Regions from separate parts of the Bradyrhizobium sp. WYCCWR 13022 genome, predicted to be linked through region 3. Evidence: predicted binding sites of a transcription regulator. Region 3 holds the regulator's gene; each other region holds the start of a gene.

Region 1 (2,200 bases), on a different contig from region 3:
CGGTGCGTGTCCGATTCGAATGGCCGGGCCTACCAGCCCAGCTCGCGCAAATACGCCGTGCGGGCGGCAACGCCGGTGTGCGTGAAGTCGGTGAAGACCCCATCGACGCCGAGCCGGAAAAATTTGAGATATTCCTGGACGGGATCGGCGTGATAGTCGGCCGCCAAATATTTCTTCTCGTTCCGGAACGTGAAGACGTGCACGAACAGGCCGAGCTTGTGTGCGTCGGCGATCAGGCTGGTCGCCTGCTTTGTCGAAGCGTCCGGCGTCGATCCCTTGTACGGCGAGCCGTCGGCGTTGGCGTCCTTCCACAGGGCGATCTTGAGCGGGACGATATAGGCCTTCCACGGACCGATGCCGTCGGCATAGGTCTTGATCTCGGCAAGGCCCTCGGGCGTCAGCATCGCATCGTAGAGGCGCGCATCACCCGCAGCCGTCCAGTCGAACGGACGGGAATTAGTGATGTTGTTGAGCAGGACCTTGCCGGTTTTGAAGTCGATGCCGTTGCCGTCGATGAGCTGGACCTGTCGGGCCTCAAGGCCATGGCTGCGCATGTATTTCAGGCTGCCGGGCTCGAAGCTCTGGACGAAGATCGGGGCGTCCTTGGTGTTGAGGCCGTTGTCCTTGATGATCTTGATCAAGGCATCCTCGAGCGGATGGCTGCCCGGCACACCACAGCCACTGGCGATGGCCTGCGCATTGTTCCAGGTCGGGTTCTTGGTCTCCGGGTAGACCAGGATGGTCCGCCCGGTCTCCTTGCTCTTGGCCTTGGCGATATCGAGGATCTCCTGGAAGCTGATCACAGGGAATTTGCCGTTGAACACCTTCGGCCGCTCGTTGGCCGCATCGTAGGTGGTGCCTCCGATCCACTCCCTCAGCTCGGCCATGGTGAAGTCGGTGATCGACCAGTCGTTGGTGTGATCCTCACCGTCGACGATCAGTGACTTCAGCACCGATTTGGGATCGGCGGAATCGGTGAGATCGACGAGGTAGTCGGCGGGCGTGCCGGCGGCAGCCGGTGCCTTGACGCGCACACCTGATACCGTGCGCTTGCGGGCTGCGACCGCCGCATTGGTCTTCGCCACCTCGGCCACGTTGGTGTTGTCGGCCAGCCACGGATTGTGGCGCGCGACCAGGACGCAATCCTTGGTGAGGTGCAGGTCTTCTTCGAGCGCATCGGTTCCGAGCGCTGCAGCGAGGTCGTACGAAGCCTCGGTTTCTTCGGGCACGAGGCCGGGCACGCCGCGATGTCCAAGGATCAGCGGCGCCTTGCCATCAACGGTCAAAAAGGGCTTGGCGCTGGCCGCTGTCGTCTGCGCGAGGGTCATCGACGGCGCCAGCAACGCCAGCGCTGCCGCGCCCAGCATCGCTCCAGCTTGCATCTTACGCTGATTGTTCGTCATGGCCCCACCTCCGTCTGTGCCTGGCATCGCGTCGTGCGCGATCGGGCTGTCGTCTTGTCTCAATTCTCTGACAGACGAATGACGAAGGATCGAACAGTCACGGATGTGCACGGGCGGCGCCGCTGTGGCGACGCCCGTGCCTGCTCGATCAGAAGAAGCCGAGCTTCTTCGGGCTGTAGCTGACCAGGAGGTTCTTGGTCTGCTGGTAGTGATCGAGCATCATCTTGTGGGTCTCGCGACCGACGCCCGATTGCTTGTAGCCACCGAATGCGGCATGGGCGGGATAGGCGTGGTAGCAGTTGGTCCAGACCCGGCCGGCCTGGATCGCCCGGCCGAAGCGGTAGCAGCGGTTGGCATCGCGGCTCCAGACGCCAGCCCCGAGGCCATAGAGCGTGTCGTTCGCGATCGCGAGCGCTTCGTCATCGGTCTTGAAGGTCGTGACCGAGACGACGGGCCCAAAGATCTCCTCCTGGAAGATCCGCATCTTGTTGTTGCCTTCGAACACCGTCGGCTGGACGTAGAAGCCGCCCGACAGATCGCCGCCGAGTTCGGCCCGTCCGCCGCCGGCCAGCACCTTGGCGCCCTCCTGCTTGCCGATGTCGATGTAGGAGAGGATCTTCTCCAGTTGCTCGCCAGAGGCCTGCGCGCCGATCATGGTATCGGCCGCGCGCGGATCGCCCTGCTTGATCGCCGCGACGCGCTTCAGCGCCCGCTCCATGAAACGGTCGTAGATGTCGGCGTGCACCAGCGCCCGGCTCGGACAGGTGCAGACCTCGCCCTGGTTCAGCGCGAACATG
Region 2 (2,200 bases), on a different contig from region 3:
CGTCGAGCGCTTCCTTGGCCGATTTCTTGCCGGCGAGCGCCGCCTCGATCTCCTCGGACCAGACGTCGCGCATCTGCACCATACCGCCGAAACGCAGGCCGCGCGAGTTCTCGGTCGGCGGCTTGTTGGTGAGCTCCTTCAACGGCACTTCCAGGATCGGGTTCTTCTCGTAGAAGCCCGAGGCCTTGGTCTTGTCGTAGGCCGCCTTGGTGATCGGCAGATAGCCGGAGACCTCGTGCAGATAGACCTGACGATCGGTGTCGGACAGGAAGGTGAAGAACTTCGCGATGCCCTTGTACTCTTCCTTCGACTTGCCGCCCATCACCCAGAGCGAGGCGCCGCCGATGATGGAGTTCTGGGGCGCATCCTTTGCGTCCGGGAAGTACGGCATCGGAACGGCCGTGTAGTTGAACTTCGCGTTCGCCTTGACGTTCGGATAGAAGGCCGACGACGTCATGTAGAGCGGGCATTCGCCCGAAGTGAAGCGGCCTTCGCCGGTATTGGTGCGGCCGGAATAGTCGTAGCTCTTGTCTTTCTGGAGCTCGACGAGGTTTTCGAGCAACTTGGTCTCGAGCGGGTTGTTGAATTCCAGCACGGTGTCGAAGCCGTCGAGGCCGTTGGCCTTGGTGCCGATCGGAATGTTGTGCCAGGCCGAGAACTGCTCGATCAGGCCCCAAGTGATCCAGCTCGAGGAGAAGCCGCAAGTCGGGCTCGTCGCATGCAGCTTCTTGGCGTCGGCGAACACCTCGGGCCAGGTCTTCGGCGGCGCATCGATGCCGGCCTTCTTCAGTGCGTCGAGATTGGCCCACATCACCATGCTCGACGAGTTGAACGGGAACGAGAGCATCTCGCCCTTTGCGGTCGAGTAGTAACCCGTGATGGCCGGCAGATAGGACTGCGGGTCGAACTTCTCGCCCTGCTCCTTCATGAGGTCGGAGACCGGCTTGATGGCGCCCTTGGCGGCCATCATGGTCGCGGTGCCGACCTCGAACACCTGCATGATGCCCGGTGCGTTGCCGGCGCGGAACGCCGCGATGCCCGCGTTCAGCGTGTCGGCATAGCTGCCCTTGAAGGTCGGAACGATCTTGTAATCGCTCTGAGACGCGTTGAAATCGTTGGCAAGCTTGACCACGACGTCGTTGTTCGGGCCTGTCATCGCGTGCCACCACTGGATCTCAGTCGCGGCCAGTGCCGGCGAAGCCGTCATGCCAACCGTGACGGCGAACGCGGTCGCCGCTCCAAAATGTCGAAGAGCCATCAAGTAACCTCCCTTGGCCGTCCATTGGCCGTCAAAAACGAAGCGCTTGCGCTAGCAGCGCCGTATGACGTTCACATGACTGTGTAAGCGGCCGAAACGAAAGCAGCAAGCGCGGCCAAAAGGGAAGTCGTCAAATAGGCGAAGGCGTGCCGGGCAACCTTCGCCGTTCGCGCTGCACATGCGTGCCCGCGCCGCACTGCGGCATTTGGTTGGGTGAGGAGGCCGGGCCCTAGACTAGCGCTTGCGCTGGGGTCCGCAGACCACGCCCGTCTCGACCATCGCGTCGATTTCCGCCTTCGAGTAGCCGAACTCGCCGAGCACCTCCTGGGCGTGCTGGCTGAACTTCGGCGGCAGGCGGCGCAGGCTCGGCTTGCTGCGATCGAGCCGGATCGGCGAGGCCACGCCCTTGTACCAGTCCTTCTCGATGACATCGCCGCGGGCGATCGTGTGCGGATTGGTCAATGCCTGATCGATTTTCTGCACGGGACCTGCGGGCAGGCCAGCCGCGAGCAGGCGATTGCACAGCGGCTCGGCCTCGTGCTGGCTGAACACTGCGGCAAGCTCGGCGCGCAGCGCTTCGCGATTGGCGATGCGGTCCTTGTTGCGGGCGAAGCGCGGATCGGTGCCGAGTTCGGGTTTGCCGATCTCCTTGGCGAGCTTGCGGAAGGTGCCGTCGTTGCCGACGCCGATGAAGATGTTGTCGGTCTTGGTCGGGAAGATCGCATAGGGCACGAGGTTCGGATGCTCGTTGCCGGTCAGGCTCGGCGGCTTGCCATGCATGAAGTAATTCGCGGTGTGCGGATGCATGATGGCAAGGCCGGTCTCGTAGAGCGTCGTCTCAAGGAACTGGCCCTTGCCCGAGCGCTGCCGCTCGGAGAGCGCCATCAGGATGCCGATTGCCGCGTAAAGACCGGTGGTGATGTCCACCAGCGGCACGCCGAT
Region 3 (2,200 bases):
TCGACACCGACCTCCAGGAGCTCACCCGCCTGGTGGCCGAGATGGGCGGCATCGCCGAACGCATGATCGTCGATTCCGTCGATGCCCTGATCCGCCGCGATGTCGCGCTCGGCCAGCGCGTCGTCACCATCGACGCCGAGCTCGACACGCTGCAGAGGAAAATCGAGGAGCGCGCCGTGCTCACCATCGCACGCCGCCAGCCGATGGCGGTGGATCTGCGCGAGATCGTCGGAGCGATGCGCGTTGCGACCGATCTCGAGCGGATCGGCGACCTCGCCAAGAACATGGGCAAGCGCGTCGCGGCGCTGGAGACGGATTTCCATCCGCTCAAACTGTTCCGCGGCCTCGAGCACATGACCGACCTCGTGCAGCAGCAGGTCAAGTCGGTGCTGGACGCCTATGCCGCGCACGATCTGCCGGCGGCGATGGCGGTGTGGAAGGGCGACGAGGAAGTCGACGCCATCTGCACCTCGCTGTTCCGCGAACTCCTCACCTACATGATGGAGGATCCGCGCAACATCTCGTTCTGCATCCACCTGATGTTCTGCGCCAAGAACATCGAACGGATCGGCGATCATGCCACCAACATTGCCGAGACCGTGTTCTACATGATCGAAGGCCAGGCGATCACCGACAAGCGGCCGAAGGGCGACATGACGACGTTCGCCACGACGGTCCCGAACACCTGATCAGGCAAGGAGCGACCAGACCATGGGCGCACGCATTATGGTGGTTGAGGATGAGGAAGCTCTCACCGAGCTTCTCCGCTACAACCTCGAAGGCGACGGCTATGACGTCGAGACGGTGATGCGCGGCGACGACGCCGACACCCGCCTCAAGGAGCACATCCCCGATCTGATCGTGCTCGACTGGATGCTGCCGGGGCTGTCGGGCATCGAGCTGTGCCGCCGGTTGCGGACGCGGTCCGACACCAAGCAGCTGCCGATCATCATGCTCACTGCGCGCGGCGAGGAGAGCGAACGGGTGCGGGGCCTTGCGACCGGCGCCGACGATTACATCGTCAAGCCGTTCTCGGTGCCCGAGCTGTTGGCACGCGTGAAGGGGCTGCTGCGGCGCGCCAGCCCGGAGCGGCTCGCGACCGTGCTTGCTTTCGGCGACATCGAGCTCGACCGCGAAAAGCGCCGCGTGGCGCGCTCGGGCCGGCCGATCGATCTCGGCCCGACCGAATACCGTCTGCTCGAGTTCTTCCTGGAGCATCCCGGCCGCGTGTTCTCGCGCGAGCAGCTGCTCGACAGCGTCTGGGGCCGCGACATCTATATCGACGAGCGCACCGTCGACGTGCATATCGGCCGCCTGCGCAAGCTGCTCAATCTCGGCCGCGAGCAGGACCCGATCCGCACCGTCCGCGGCGCGGGCTACGCGCTCGACGATCGCTTCGCGAAGGCCGAGCAGGCCTCCGGCTAGCTACCTAGCTGCCCGCAAGCAAAACAAAAAAAGCGCGCTCGGCGGCGCGCTTTTCTTTTTCGCCCCGGCCGGTGCCGGGACGATGTCGGTCTCAAGCTGTACTCAGCGCGTGCCGGGCTTGGCCGGTGCGCGGCGGCGATCGGCTGCCGGCTGATACGCAACGCGCGAGTGCTGGGCGCAGTAGGGCAGGCCGGACAGGGCCTTGCCGCCGCAGAAGAAGAAATCCGGGCTCGAGGGATCGCCCACCGGCCAGTGGCAGGTGGCTTCGTTCAGCTCGAGCAACGAGAGCCGCTGGCTCATCGGCACCACGTTGTCGTAGGTAACGGGTTCGGCCTCGACCTCGACCTCGAAGGCCTGCGCCAGTGCGGTGTTGCCGCGCGCGATCGGCCTGCTCACCCGCATCATGTGCTGCGCAGGACGTGCCTTGCGTGGCCGCGGAGCCGCTGACGAGGGGCTCTTGGCGCGGCCGGACAGGCCGAGCCTGTGCACCTTTCCGATCACGGCGTTACGGGTGACATTCCCAAGCTCGGCGGCGATCTGGCTGGCCGAAAGTCCGGCCTCCCAGAGCTTTTTCAGCTGCTCGACGCGATCGTCGGACCAGGTCAAAACCGTCATGGCACCCTTTCCTTCGCCGCGCGCCCGCCATCCTGGGGCCGCACAACGAATGCCTAAGCCTCGAAAAACCCGTGCCGCCGGAATCCCTTAAGGCTCGCCGGGCGCGCGAAGTGCGCCCGAACGTTTACGCCGGTACATGAGGACTCTTGGGATCAGAACC
Region 4 (2,200 bases), on a different contig from region 3:
CATCATTACCCTGGGCCGCATCATGCTGGTCCCGATCATCGTCTGGGCCATCGTGTCGAGCCAAATGGAGGTGGCATTCGCCGTCTTCCTGATCGCGGGCTTCAGCGACGCGGTCGACGGTTTCCTCGCCAAGCGCTTCAACATGGCCAGCGAACTCGGCGCCCTGCTCGACCCGCTGGCCGACAAGGCACTGCTGGTGTCGATCTACCTGTCGCTCGGCATCTGGGGCGACATCCCCCGCTGGATCGTGATCCTGGTGGTCTCCCGCGACATCATGATCGTCACCGCGGTGATCGTGTCCTGGCTGTTCGACAAGCCGGTCGAGATGAGGCCCTCGAAGGTCTCCAAGCTCAACACAGCCGCACAGGTCGCGTACGCGGCGCTGGTGCTGGCCGCGCTCGCCTTCGGCTTCAAGCCGGCGCCCTATGATATAATCCTGATGGGCTTCGTCACGCTGTTCACGCTGTCCTCCGTATCGCTCTATCTGGTCGAGTGGCTGCGGCACATGAGCACGATCGAAGCCAAATGAGAGGGACGCGGCCCCGTAAAAGGCCAACTCCCGATCGAATAAATCGAATCTCTTTCAGTTGGCGCCGGCGTGCCGGCACGGAGCAGAGCAAGCGTGGCAGGCCGCGTACACCCCCGACAATTGGCATTTTCGCTTCCGCATGCGGAAAGCCTCAGCCGGGACAATTTCCTCGAGGGCCCTGCCAACGCCGCCGGCCTTGCCCTGATCGACGGCTGGCCTGAATGGCCAAACCGGATCATGTGGCTCGCCGGACCCGAAGGCTCAGGCAAGAGCCATCTCGCCGCGATCTGGGCCGAGGTATCAGGCGCCCGCTCCACCACTGCCAATGCGCTGAGCGCCCCTGACGTGCCCGGCGCGCTCGCGACCGGCGCGCTGGTGGTCGAGGATCTCAAAGCCGGTGATTTTGACGAGCGCGCCCTTTTCCATCTGATGAACCTCGCCCGCGAGGACGGCGCCTACATGCTGTTCACCGGACGTGAGCCGCCGGCGGCAATCGAAGTCGAGCTCCGCGACCTCAGATCCCGGTTTCGGACGATTCCCCTTATTTCGCTGCTGCCGCCTGACGACCAGCTGTTCCGCGGCCTGATCATCAAGTTCTGCGCCGACCGCCAGCTCACGGTGGACGAAACCGTGGTGAGCTACCTCGCGACCCGGCTCGAGAGGTCCTCAGCCGCGGCCAGGCGCGCCGTGGAACTGCTCGATTGCGAGGCTCTGCGGCTTGGCCGCCCCGTCACCCGTGCGCTCGCCGCTGAGTTGCTTCGCGACGTCTGACCGCCAGGCGGCGCTTGGCCCCCAGGCCCGCTTGACGCGGCGCTGCGGCGGAACATCAATGTCATCGAAACGTCATCGCACTAACACATGCTCCGGCCGGTTTTGCGCATAAGTCGCAAATTGGGGCAAACTGGATGGACCGACTTCTCATGGACTCCGCGCAAGCTGTTGAAACAAAAGAGAAAGCAACGGAGACCGAGAGCCTGCCGGCGATCGCCTCGAGCCCTGAGCGATTCATCAATCGCGAGCTGTCCTGGCTGCATTTCAACCGCCGCGTCCTTGAGGAATCGGTCAACGCCAGCCACCCCATGCTGGAGCGGGTGCGATTCCTGTCGATTTCGGCAAATAACCTCGACGAGTTCTTCATGGTCCGCGTTGCCGGCATCAAGGCGCAGGTCCGCGAGGGCATTGCCGAGCGCGCACCTGACGGCCTGACCCCGTCCGAGCAGCTCGCCCTGATCAACCGCACCGTGTCGCAGCTTGCCAGCGATCAGCAGGCGATCTGGCGCGACCTGCGGGGCACGCTCGCCGATGTCGGCATCGTGCTGGTCGACGGCAAGGAGGTCACCAAGGCGGAGCGGACCTGGCTCGAGGACTACTTCCTCAACAACGTGTTCCCGCTGCTGACGCCGCTGGCGATCGATCCGGCCCACCCCTTCCCGTTCATCCCGAGCCTCGGCTTCACCATCGCGCTCCAGCTGACGCGCGAGGCCGACGGCAAACCGATGAACGCGCTGATCCGCATGCCCGGCAAGATCGACCGCTTCATCCGCCTGCCGGCCGAGGGCAAGGTTCGCTTGATCTCGCTGGAGCAGTTGACCGGCCTGTTTATCAACCGCCTGTTTCCGGGCTACAGCCTCCACGGCCAGGGCGCCTTCCGCATCATCCGCGACTCCGAGC

What was found. The regulator PhoB, encoded in region 3, activates phosphate uptake and scavenging genes when phosphate is short. The targets are predictions, from matches to a motif close to TGTCATNNANCTGTCAT.
Region 1: QY049_RS01530 (glycerophosphodiester phosphodiesterase family protein) is a predicted target of PhoB. The motif match lies at 1,471-1,487, and genes of this name have one in related genera.
Region 2: ugpB (sn-glycerol-3-phosphate ABC transporter substrate-binding protein UgpB) is a predicted target of PhoB. The motif match lies at 1,323-1,339, and genes of this name have one in related genera.
Region 4: QY049_RS05290 (RNA degradosome polyphosphate kinase) is a predicted target of PhoB. The motif match lies at 1,360-1,376, and genes of this name have one in related genera.

Annotation. Positions count from the first base shown of each region.
Region 1 is NZ_JAUIZJ010000002.1:124,622-126,821, reverse strand. It holds gene QY049_RS01530 (glycerophosphodiester phosphodiesterase family protein) at 30-1,403, opposite strand; gene adh (aldehyde dehydrogenase) at 1,552-2,200, opposite strand, start outside.
Region 2 is NZ_JAUIZJ010000025.1:287,013-289,212, reverse strand. It holds gene ugpB (sn-glycerol-3-phosphate ABC transporter substrate-binding protein UgpB) at 1-1,258, opposite strand, end outside; gene QY049_RS31205 (CaiB/BaiF CoA-transferase family protein) at 1,493-2,200, opposite strand, start outside.
Region 3 is NZ_JAUIZJ010000013.1:57,258-59,457, forward strand. It holds gene phoU (phosphate signaling complex protein PhoU) at 1-689, shown strand, start outside; gene phoB (phosphate regulon transcriptional regulator PhoB) at 712-1,425, shown strand; gene QY049_RS20390 (GcrA family cell cycle regulator) at 1,528-2,040, opposite strand.
Region 4 is NZ_JAUIZJ010000002.1:861,897-864,096, forward strand. It holds gene QY049_RS05280 (CDP-alcohol phosphatidyltransferase family protein) at 1-529, shown strand, start outside; gene QY049_RS05285 (DnaA/Hda family protein) at 623-1,300, shown strand; gene QY049_RS05290 (RNA degradosome polyphosphate kinase) at 1,450-2,200, shown strand, end outside.